One region of the Lactobacillus sp. ESL0681 genome, then DNA from elsewhere that is predicted to be linked to it. Evidence: riboswitches for the same ligand, from Rfam matches in the RefSeq annotation. Region 1 holds a riboswitch; the other holds the start of a gene.

Region 1 (5,934 bases):
ACGCAAACTATGGCTGCTAAAAAAGATGGCAATACCCTGACCGTAGCAATGGAAGCTAATTATTCGCCAAACAATTGGACACAAACGACCAGTTCTAATGGCGCCGTTCCAATCGAGGGTTCCAATACTTATGCTAACGGTTATGATGTCAAAGTTGCTAAGATCATCGGTAAAAAATTGCACCGCAAAGTGGTAGTTGCCAAAACCGAATGGGACGGTCTCTTGCCAGCTTTAACCAGTGGCAAAGCTGACCTAATTATTGCAGGTATGAGTCCTACGCCGCAAAGAGCCAAAGCCATTGATTTCTCCAAGCCATATTGGAGTGGTACCTTTGTGGTAATTACTAAAGTCAATAATCCTTATGCTAAAGCCAAAAAGCTGACCGATTTTAAAGGCGCCAAGCTAACTTCGCAACAAGGTACCTTTCACTACAAGCTGATTAATCAGTTAAAGGGTGCCAAAAAGCAGCCACCTATGCGTGATTTTTCCGCAATGCGTCAAAGTCTAATCTCTGGTACCATCGACGGTTATATTGCAGATTCAACAGAAGCCATTTCTTTTAAATTAGTTGATCCAGATATCAAAGCAGTGCCGCTTAACAATATGAAGGGTTTTCACCTCACGCAGGATCAAATGGTATCTTGTATCGGTGTTGCGAAAACCAATCAAAAATTACGCAAAGAAGTCAATCAAGTTCTCGCAACTATTTCAACTGCTAAACGAAAAAAGCTAATGACAGCTGCTATTAAGGAGCAGCCTAAAACCACCCATGCTAAAAAGGGCCAGTCTACTAAGCAGACAAATTGGCTGATTGCAATGCTTGACCAGTACGGCGGTATGCTCATCAACGGCATTGGCATGACCTTACTGCTGGCAGCAGTTGGCACAATCGCTGGCTTCTTCATCGGTCTGCTTGTCGGTATCATTAGAACTATTCCGATACCCAAAAAGCGGTCTAAAAGATGGGGTCTAAAATTGCTTGACTGGCTACTGGCCGTTTATATTGAAGTCTTTCGTGGTACGCCGATGATGGTTCAGGCAGCAGTAATCTATTATGGCATTGCACAGTTTTGGCATTTAAATATTGATCGAACAGTAGCAGCACTACTGATTGTTTCTATTAATACTGGCGCCTATTTAGCCGAAATTATTCGCGGCGGGATCACTTCTACACCGCAAGGACAATTTGAAGCCGCTAGTGCCTTAGGCATGACTCATAGTCAAAAGATGTGGCATATTATCTTGCCGCAGGCTATTAAAAATTGCTTGCCGTCAATCACCAACGAATTCATCGTTAACATCAAAGATACTTCTGTTTTGAGTATTATCTCTGTTTCCGAGCTATTCTTTGTTGGTTCCACCATTGCCAGTCAGACCTTTAAGTTTTTCCCGACCTACCTCACCATTTCAGCCATCTACTTAATCCTGACCTTCACTATTACCAGAATTTTTAATTTAATTGAAAAGCGCCTTAATGGTAAGCAAAATTACAATCTAATGGCTAACCAAGTGCAAGTTGGCCAAACCCAATCACATAATTAATTAAGAGGAGTAACCAAAATGAATCAGCAACAACAAATCAAGCTATTACAGCACTTAATCCAAATCCCTACGATTGATGACCATGAAAAGCAGGTCGTTGACTACGTAGCCAGTCTGTTTGCCCCCTATGGCGAACGTGTTCGGTTCACTCGGATTCCTTATCAAGGAGATCGTGAAAGTGCGGTAATTTCAATTGGACCAACAGATGGTAATTTCAAGTTAGGCTTTTCCGGTCATATGGACGTAGTTAACTTGGGCAATCCTGCTGCTTGGCATGATGATCCTTTTTCTGGGAAATTATACGATCATGATACTAAAATCTATGGACGCGGCACTACCGATATGAAGAGCGGACTAGCAGGAATGATCAGTACTCTGCTAACTTTACTTGAAGAAAACGTACCTTTAAGCGGTGAATTACGCTTGTTAATGTCAGTTGGTGAAGAAACTGGTCAATGGGGTTCAGAGGAATTAACTAAACAAGGCTATGTCGATGATTTAGATGTTTTAATCATTGGTGAAGATACCACCGATCTCAATATCTCTTATGCTAGCAATGGCGATATTGACTATACTGTCACTTCTCAAGGTGCAGTTGCCAGGACTGATCAAGTTGGCGTCTTAAATGCCATTGATAATATGTATGATTTTATCAACTTGGCAAATCAAAAATTACGAAATTTACCACGCGTCGATCCAAAAATGGGGCCTGTAATCCACAATATCACCATGATTTCTGGTGGTGACCAGATTAACAATATGCCCAGCAAAGTCACTGCTCGGGGAAATATTCGGATCAATCCGTTATACACCGTCGCAGATATTCAGGCAGTTTTAACAGACGTTCTAAATGAAATAAATCAATTGCCGCGACACCAATTTACGCTGCAATACGATTACCTCGGTGAGCCCGTCATGGGAGATAAACATAACGAGTATCTCTTAGCCGCCCAAGAAATGATGAGTGACATTGTTGGTCATCGCGTCAAACTAGTAACTGAATCAGGTACAACTGATGCTTCTAAATTTAGCCAGAGTCCTACCCCACCAGTTATGCTAGTAGCGGGACCTGGTAATGCTTCAGCACACAAAGTTAACGAATACGTTGATGTTGCAGAATACTTATCAGCTTGCGAATTTTATGAAAGATTTGCCAGAAAATATTTGACTAAATAAATAATTATTCATCGTTTAAAACTACCAGTTAACTGCCCTGCTTGAATAATTTTACCCTGACTTGCCTTGAAAAATTGACGCTTATTAGCACTAGTAGGTAAATCCAAATATTCCGCTAAAGAATAAACAGTAAATCGATAATCATGTTTTTGACCACGCGGCGGCTTGGGACCTGCATACTGATGCCAACCATATGCTCGTCCCTGTACCGCTTTAATATTTGCGACTCTTTTGCCAGCAGGTATCTTACCTGCAATAATTGTTGTTGCTGGTATATTCCAAATTACCCAATGGGTAAAATTATGAATCAATGGATGACTTAAATCCTCTAAAATAATTGCAATGCTTTTAGCATGTGGATCTAAATTTTTGAGGATAAATTCAGGTGATTCGTTTTGTCCCAATTTGGTATTAAGTAATTTAAAACGATGATCAGAACCAATTGCTGAACAAGTAAATAATAATTTATTCATTAGTATTCTCCTAAGTTTCCACTTTCAAGGCTCATTATAATGCTTTTTTAAAGAAAAAGATTGACAAAGCTGATTTTCTCAACTATTATTTTCATTAATTAAATAATTTCCAATGCAATAGAGGTCGCGTCAATTACGAATTTAGTCTGAGTGAGCAAACACGAAGAAGGCTAATGTAAGAATTGTCGCCGAAACGAAAAGATTATTTGCTGCAATGTTTTCGTTGGGACGCAAGAGCATATCTTGCGGACTGTCCCGGTTTTCCCCGGGGAGCGCTATCTGATTTATCTATAATAATGATTGATTATTACCTCGTTGTCTGGCTTAGATAACGAGGTTTTTATTTACGCTTTTTTATTGTATTGGCTTACGTTTGAAACTATTTACGGAGGTTTTCAAAGTGAAGTCAAAAAATAAGTGGTTAGCAGTCCTATTTGCTGGACTGTTAAGTTTAGCAATTGGTTTGAACAGTAATCTCGATCAAACTGTAGCTAAAAAAGACACTAATACCTTGAAGGTGGCCATGGAGGCAAATTATCAGCCTTACAACTGGACCCAAACCACTAAGGCTAACGGTGCAGTACCAATCAATGGTTCAAGTGCTTACGCTAACGGTTATGATGTCAAAATTGCGAAAATCATCGGTAAACAATTACACCGCAAAGTTGAAGTGGTTAAAACCGAATGGGACGGTCTTTTGCCCGCTTTAACTAGTGGTAAAGCTGACTTGATCATCGCCGGCATGAGTCCAACCCCACAGCGTGAAAAAGCGATTAATTTTTCTAAGCCATATAAACGCAGCACTTTCGTTGTAATTACTAAAATCAACAGTAAATATGCTAACGCTAAAAGTTTAAACGACTTTAAAGGCGCCAAGTTAACTGCACAGCAAGGAACCTTCCACTACCAATTAATCAAGCAATTAAAGGGGGCTAAGAGACAACCAGCAATGCGTGACTTCGCAGCTATGCGGCAGAGCTTAATCTCTGGAACAATCGATGGCTATGTAGCAGAAGACACTGAATCGACCTCTTTCAAGCTAGTCGATCCTGATATTAAGGCAATCGCTGTCAGCAAAATGGCGGGTTTCCACGCAACTAAAGACGAATCAATTACTTCGATTGGGATTGCTAAGCCTAATAAAAAGCTGCTCAAAGACGTTAACCGCATTTTAGCAACTATTCCAGAAGCTAAAAGAACCAAGTTGATGAATGAGGCCGTTAAACAGCAACCTAAGAGTGATAAGTCTTCCAAGAAAGGGAAACAAACAAACTGGTTCGTCTCCATGTGGCAAGAATACGGTGGCATGATTCTGAACGGAATTGGCATGACCTTGCTACTAGCTTCAGTCGGAACCATTGCTGGCTTCTTCATCGGTCTATTAGTAGGTATCATTAGAACTATCCCAACTCCAAAGTCACGACCAAAAAGATGGGGATTGAAATTTGTTGATTGGTTGCTTGCAGTCTATATCGAAATCTTTCGGGGTACTCCAATGATGGTGCAAGCTGCCGTTATCTACTATGGTATCGCCCAATTTTGGCACCTGAGCATTGACCGAACAGTTGCCGCATTAATTATTGTTTCTATTAATACTGGTGCCTACTTAGCTGAGATTATTCGCGGTGGGATTACTTCTACACCTGAGGGACAATTCGAAGCTGCTAGTGCACTGGGAATGACACACAACCAAAGAATGTGGCACATTATTTTACCGCAAGCAATCAAGAATTGTTTACCATCAATTACCAATGAATTTATCGTTAATATCAAGGATACCTCAGTCTTGAGTATCATCTCGGTTTCGGAATTATTCTTCGTTGGTACCACAATTGCCAGTCAAACTTTCAAGTTCTTCCCAACTTACCTGACCATTTCAGCAATTTACCTAATCTTAACGTTCACAATTACCAGAATTTTCAACTTGATTGAAAAACGCTTGGCAGGAAGCAAGAACTATAATCTAATGGCTAATCAAGTACAGGTCGGAACTAATAATGAAACAGAGGTCAAGAAATAATGACACAAGCAAACGAAACCATTTTAAGTTTAAAGCATATTAAGAAATCCTTCGGCAATCATGAAGTGTTACGTGATATCTCCTTTGACATCAATAAAGGCGAAATCGCAACGATTATCGGCCCTTCCGGTGGTGGTAAATCAACTACCTTGCGGTGCATCAACTTACTAGAGGAGCCGAGTGCTGGTGAAATCGATTTTCACGGCAAAAATGTCCTAGCAGAAAACTATAATCGCAACATTTATCGGGCTAAAGTGGGGATGGTTTTCCAACAATTTGATTTATTTGAAAATAAAAATGTCTTAGCTAATTGCATGGTAGGTCAAGAGTTAGTCCTTAAAAGATCAAAAGAAGAGGCTAAACAAATTGCCTTAGCTAATTTGGAAAAAGTCGGCATGGCAGAATACGTTGATGCTAGACCCAACCAATTATCCGGCGGTCAGCAACAACGAGTAGCTATCGCCCGAGCCATTTCCATGGATCCTGAGATTTTATTATTTGATGAACCAACTTCAGCTCTTGATCCCGAGATGGTTGGAGAAGTTTTAAGTGTAATGAAGAACTTAGCCACAACAGGTTTAACGATGATTATCGTAACCCACGAAATGGCCTTTGCCCGCGACGTAGCCGATCAAGTCTTGTTCATCAGCGACGGTATCATCACAGAAGAAGGCAGCCCTGACCAGCTCTTTAATCATCCTCAAAATGACAAAACTACCAAGT
Region 2 (6,216 bases), 320 kb from region 1:
GAACGCCAAGTATTAATTGCTAATAAATAAGCGATATCAAACTGTTCCTCTATAATTTATTGATTCATCGTTTCAATATCAATCGTCTTATCAATCCAATCACCTTCAAAAAAGTCACGTTCATGGCTCACAATGATTACACCACCTGGAAAATTAACTATGGCTTTGCGCAAGGCTTCTTTAGTATCACGATCCAAATGATTAGTTGGTTCATCCAAAAACAACAAGTTAGCAGGCTCAAATTGCATCTTAGCCAGCTTAACCTTTTCCTGCTCACCACCCGACAACTTTTTAAGCGGGCTCATTGCCTGCTGGGCAGTTACACCTAGTCTTGCTAGTGCTCCTCGCAATTCTTTGGGCTTTTTACGATCAAATTCTTCTTGGAGATATTGCAACGGTGTCATATTATTATTTGGCCAAGTCAAATCTTGCTTAAAATAAGCTATTTTGGCAGTCGTTGACAATTCAAAGTTACCAAAGATTGGCTCTAGCTTACCAAGTAAAGTCTTCAATAGTGTCGTTTTACCAATTCCATTAAAACCAGTAATCGCGACCTTCTCATTGCCACCAACCGAAAAGTTAAAAGCTTCTTTAACCAAGGCTTGTTCATAACCGATCACTAAATCTTGGGTCTGCAATAACAGATTAGAAGCTGTTGCCACATACGGAAAGTCAAAGTGGGCTTGCCGATTAGACTTAGGCGGATTCAGAACCGTCATTTTCTCTAATTGCTTTTCACGTGACTTGGCACTCTTAGACCTTGTTCCCGCCTTATTCTTACGAATGTAGGCTTCCGTTTTCACAATTTTGCGCTGCTGATTAGCATAGGCCTTAAGGTAAGTCTCTCGATTAGCAGCCTTTTGCTTCATTGCCTGTTTCAGCGTTCCAGTGTAACGGGTAATTGTGCCAGAATCCACATCAATAATGCAGTTAGTTATTCGTCCTAAGAAATCATAATCATGGCTAACGACAATAAAAGCACCGGCAAAATCATTCAAATAATCAACTAGCCAATCAATATGACCCACATCAAGATAGTTAGTTGGCTCGTCTAACAGCAAAACATCAGGCGTTTCTAACAGTAATTTCGCCAGAATAATTTTAGAACGTTGACCACCCGAAAGTTGTGCTACATCATGGTCATAGCCAAGCTCTGCCAGACCCAATCCTGAAGCAACCCGCTCAATTTCAGTATCAATTTGATAAAAGTTATTCTCTTCTAAGTAAGTTTGCAATTTACCTGCTTTAGTCAGTAACTCTTCATCACCATCAGTAGCATACTGCACATATAAGTCATTTAATTCTTGTTCTTTTTGATAAAGCCCAGCAAAAGCTGTACGCAAAAAAGCCCGAATAGTTACTCCCGGCGTCAATTTAGCATACTGATCTAGGTAACCTACCGAAATTTTATTTTGCCATTTAACTTGTCCAGTATCCGGCAACATTTCTCCAGTCAAAATTTTTATCAAAGTTGACTTACCCACGCCGTTTTGACCAGTCACTCCCATGTGATCTTCTTTATTAAGGACAAAGTTTGCAGCTTCATATAAAGTTTTATCCACAAAACTCTGTCCTAAATTTTTAACCGTTAATAAACTCATTGGCTATCCCCTTAAGCTGAAAAAATACAACTCGTTCTAGTATATAATAAAGTTGTCTTTTTTGCTGGAGACCAAGATAAATTGCATAAACTTAAATATAAGTATTACAACATTTACTAAATTTAATCGCCAACCCGCTTATTATCTACAAATTTTTCGTAAGCTACCTGTTCAGAGGTTTGGGTGATTTCTATCTGGTCAAGATTAAAGCACGCTTGATGAAGTTGTTCTTCTGGAATTTGAATTTCATGTGTTACCGTCGCATTTCCGATTAATTCTAACCAATAACCACTTTCAGTCTGATGAATCTGCGTCTGAACCACGCCACCAGGATTATATACAGTTATTAGCTGTTCTAATTGAACTTGCGTAGGATAATTTAAATAAAAAGCTAAGCTAGTTGCCGACATTCCCGTTCCACAAGCATTAGTAAAACCAACGCCTCGCTCATAAGTTTCCACAAATAATCGATTTTTTCCTAAAATTTGAGCAAAACTAACATTTACACCAGCTGGAAAATAAGGGTTAGCTTGATTCAACTTATGACCTAATTCTCCAAGTTCACGATGTGCTAACTTAATATCATGAACAAAGCTGATTAAATGTGGATTAGGCACAGCAATTGCGGTAAAAGCTAAATTTGAATTAAGCTGCGGCAATTTTTGGTTAATGATTTTGCTTAGACCAAAATTAGCAAATTGCAAATCCGCTTGTGCAAACGAAACCGGAGCTATTTCCACACTAAAAGCTGGCACACTAGGTGCTAAATCTGGATAACGCTTGACTTGCAGGTCGGCCTGCGGTGTTTGTACAATAAATGCTGTTTCTCTGTATTTTTCAGCTAAATAGCGCGCCACCGTCCGCAAGCCATTCCCACACATCAGTGCCTCAGAACCATCGCGATTAAATATCTTCATCTGTGCTAGTGCATCGGCATTAGTTGCCTGATCAATGACTAGTAAGCCGTCACTGCCGCCAAGCAAGCCTGACGCATGGTTGGTTATGTTAATTGCTAATTGTTGTAATTCACTAATAGTTAACGGTTGTTTCAGGACTGTTTGATCTAAAATAAAAAAACTATTCTGTGAGCCGTGGACTTTTTGCAGACTAATCATTTATTCTTACCTCATTTTCAAAAAAATTATGATAAATTTGCCGAACTGCTTCAGGCGCATCTACTCGTCTAGTTCCTAACATCATTGAAATACGTGAAGCTCCCTGATTAATCATATAAACTCCAATCTTTTTCTTAGCTAACGATTCAATCACTTGCTCCATAACGCCAACTTTACTTCTCATTCCTTCTCCCACAACCATGATAATGGCATAATCATCAATCCACTCAAGGTGGTCTGGTTGCAATTGCTCTTGAATGTCACGGCACATTTTTTGACGAAGCTCAGCCGTAAATTGCCGCTGATCAAAAATCACCGTTAAGTCATCAATTCCAGAAGGCATATGTTCATACGAGATATGATACTTATAAAATATTTGTAGTAGTTTCAGGGTAAATCCAACCTCTTTATTCAATAAATATCGATGAATATATAAAGCGGAAAAATGACTATCAGCAGCTACCCCAGTAACTATCGTATCAGGCTTGAAATTTTTCGCTGGAACAATCACTGTTCCTCGTGCCAGTGGATGATTAGTATTTTTAACTTCAATGGGAATGTTAGCAGCAATTGCTGGTAATATCGCTTCATCATGAAAAACTGAAAATCCAGCATATGACAACTCCCGCAATTCCCGATAAGTCATACGTTTAATTGCCCGTGGTTGTTTTACTATCGCTGGATCGGCTGCATAAATTGCATCAACATCAGTAAAGTTTTCATAACCATCAGCATGCAAACCGCGTGCTAGAATCGCTCCCGTAATATCTGAGCCACCACGTGAAAACGTCGCGATTTGCTGAGATTTAGTTAGACCATAAAAGCCGGGAACTACAATATATCCTCTAGGAAGTTGAAAATTAGCTAAATGCTCATAAGTTTCTTCCAAAACTTGTGCATCTTGTGGATTAGCTGAAACGGTGATTCCTAATTTGGCACTGTCAGCAAAGTGGGCAGAAATGCGCAGTTTTCTTAAAATTAGCGTCAATAACTGTGCATTTAAGATTTCACCATGAGCCTTAAACGCTGCCATTAAATAATCATCATTAGGATATTTATTTTTAGGCAGTTGTAATAAAATTTGCTTTAACGCCGCAAGTTCTTCTGTTTCAAGATCAAAATAATCAGCAATTGCCTGATACCGCGCCCAAATTTCAGTTTGGATGACTGCTGTATTCTCGTTTTTCAACGTTTTTTTGGCATATACAATTAACAAATCTGTTACTTTGCGATCGTCAGGAAATCTTTTCCCTGGTGCAGACGTAACGATAACTTTGCGCTCTGAATCTGCTTGAATAATCTTAATTATCTTCTGGACCTGCTTACCATCTGCTAGCGAGCTACCGCCAAATTTTACAACTTTCATTTGCACTAAAACTCCTTTTCCAATGGTCAATTTTTAAAATCAAAAATGATTAGTTGCCATTCTAGCATGTATTTTATAATCTGCAACTCAGCTGATTTTTATTTTCTAGTCAAAAAATAATTTTAATCCAAGTCTCTTGACATGCTGACCAAAAGAAGTTAGTATTTGCACTATCGAATGAGGTTGCAATAACCATCAGTAAGTTGACCGAGCTTTTGCTTAGCGTTGAAGCCAACTGAAAGGGGAAATTGCCGAAGTGCTAATCGTAATAAGCAAGTGATTAGTTGCTGGGGCATAGTTTAAGAGACTATGAACTGTCGCAGAATAAATCTGCGGAGCGCTATCGACAAATTGATCCCAAAAATTTAAAGGTTCTTTTGTTTCAAGCGTAAACAAAAGAACCTTTTTTAGTTAGTAAAGCTGGAGGAATGTAGCTTGGTTAAGACAAATACACAAGGACATCTGACAATTGGCGGTTGTGACGCCATCGACTTAGCTCATAATTTTGGTACACCATTAATCGTTTATGATGTGACCAAAATCAGACATCAGTTTGAGCAATTTCAAGCCGCTTTTGATGAAACCAAGATCAATTACGAAATTAGTTATGCTTCAAAAGCACTAGCAATCAAGGCAATTGACCAGGTTATCAATCAAGAACAAGGGCACCTTGACGTAGTTTCCAGCGGTGAACTAATGACTGCTGTTGCAGCGGGCTTTCCCATGGCAAAGGTCAGTTTTCATGGGAACAATAAAACCCGTGCTGAACTAAAGCTAGCTCTCGACCAGCACGTTGGGACGATTATTGTCGATAACTTTTACGAATTAACACTTTTAGAGCAATTATTAGCTGGAACTGCCAGCCAAATAAATGTCATGTTGCGACTAGCACCTGGAATTACTGCTCACACTCACGAATACATCCAAACTGGGCAAGTTGACAGCAAGTTTGGCTTTGATATTGCTTCAAGACAAGCAGAACAAGCTTTAAAACAAGTGTTAGCTAGTCAACATTTGCATTTAATTGGCTATCATGCCCATATCGGTTCACAGATTATGGCGGTTAACGGCTTTAGTGCCTTAGTAAAAAAACTAGTCAAACTGTCTGCTAATTGGCAAGAAAAATATGGCTATCAACCAGCAGTTTTAAATTTGGGCGGTGGTTTTGGCATTCAATACACTGCAAATGATCATCCATTACCACCCAAAAGCTTTATTCATCAAATTGTGACCGACTTAAAAGCTGAAATCGCTGAGACTAATTTAAATTTACCAGCGATTTGGCTAGAACCAGGTCGCGCAATCGTAGGTGCTGCTGGTTATAGTCTCTATACCATTGGAGCGCGCAAAGAAATTCCTAATCTCAGAACCTATATCAGCGTTGATGGCGGCATGGGCGACAACATTCGACCGAGTCTTTACCAAGCTAAGTATCAAGCGCTCCTAGCGAGCAACCCTCTAGCTGCACCAACCCAAACCGTGACCATTGCTGGTCGTTATTGCGAATCAGGAGATATTTTAGTGAAAAACCAACCACTACCAGATATTAGTCCGGAAGATATCTTAGCAGTGCTAGCCACTGGAGCTTATGGCTATTCGATGGCCTCCAACTATAACCGAGTTGGACGACCGGCAGTGGTTTTTGCAGAAAACGGACAAGCAAAGCTAGTAGTTAAACGAGAAACCGCTAGCGATTTAATTCGACTAGATTTAGATTATCTCAATTAAGCGAGGCAAAATTATGAAAAAAGATGCACAAGAATTAATTAATTTGATTAGCAATGCAGATAAAACAACTCCAGTTAAAGTTTTTTTACAGGGAAAATTACAGCAATTAGCTATTCCCTCAACCATTCAAGCTTTTTTAGATGACAAAATCGGCGTACTATTTGGCGACTGGCCGGTAGTTAAAGAGTGCTTGCAAGCAAATGCAGCACTCATCAGCGATTATCATATTGAAAATGAGGCCCGTAATTCTGCACTGCCATTGTTAGATCTTAAAGAAGTGGACGCTCGGATTGAACCAGGGGCAATTATACGTGACCAAGTAACGATTGGTAAACAAGCCGTTGTTATGATGGGGGCAGTCATTAATCTTGGTGCCGAAATCGGCGCTAAATCCATGGTTGATATG

Evidence for each region. Region 1 has a riboswitch for lysine ahead of OZX59_RS06680 (ABC transporter substrate-binding protein/permease). Riboswitches for the same ligand answer to the same signal wherever they lie in the genome.
Region 2: linked by a shared signal. The riboswitch ahead of lysA (diaminopimelate decarboxylase) and the one ahead of OZX59_RS06680 (ABC transporter substrate-binding protein/permease) in region 1 are both predicted to bind lysine.

The regions. Positions count from the first base shown of each region.
Region 1 covers NZ_CP113943.1:1,395,761-1,401,694, reverse strand. Annotated here, with positions in the region: gene OZX59_RS06695 (ABC transporter substrate-binding protein/permease) at 1-1,542, shown strand, start outside; gene OZX59_RS06690 (ArgE/DapE family deacylase) at 1,561-2,718, shown strand; gene OZX59_RS06685 (YbhB/YbcL family Raf kinase inhibitor-like protein) at 2,727-3,191, opposite strand; lysine riboswitch at 3,302-3,477, shown strand; gene OZX59_RS06680 (ABC transporter substrate-binding protein/permease) at 3,592-5,211, shown strand; gene OZX59_RS06675 (amino acid ABC transporter ATP-binding protein) at 5,211-5,934, shown strand, end outside.
Region 2 covers NZ_CP113943.1:1,073,194-1,079,409, forward strand. Annotated here, with positions in the region: gene OZX59_RS05180 (ABC-F family ATP-binding cassette domain-containing protein) at 57-1,601, opposite strand; gene dapF (diaminopimelate epimerase) at 1,724-2,716, opposite strand; gene OZX59_RS05190 (aspartate kinase) at 2,709-4,082, opposite strand; lysine riboswitch at 4,252-4,433, shown strand; gene lysA (diaminopimelate decarboxylase) at 4,518-5,810, shown strand; gene dapD (2,3,4,5-tetrahydropyridine-2,6-dicarboxylate N-acetyltransferase) at 5,821-6,216, shown strand, end outside.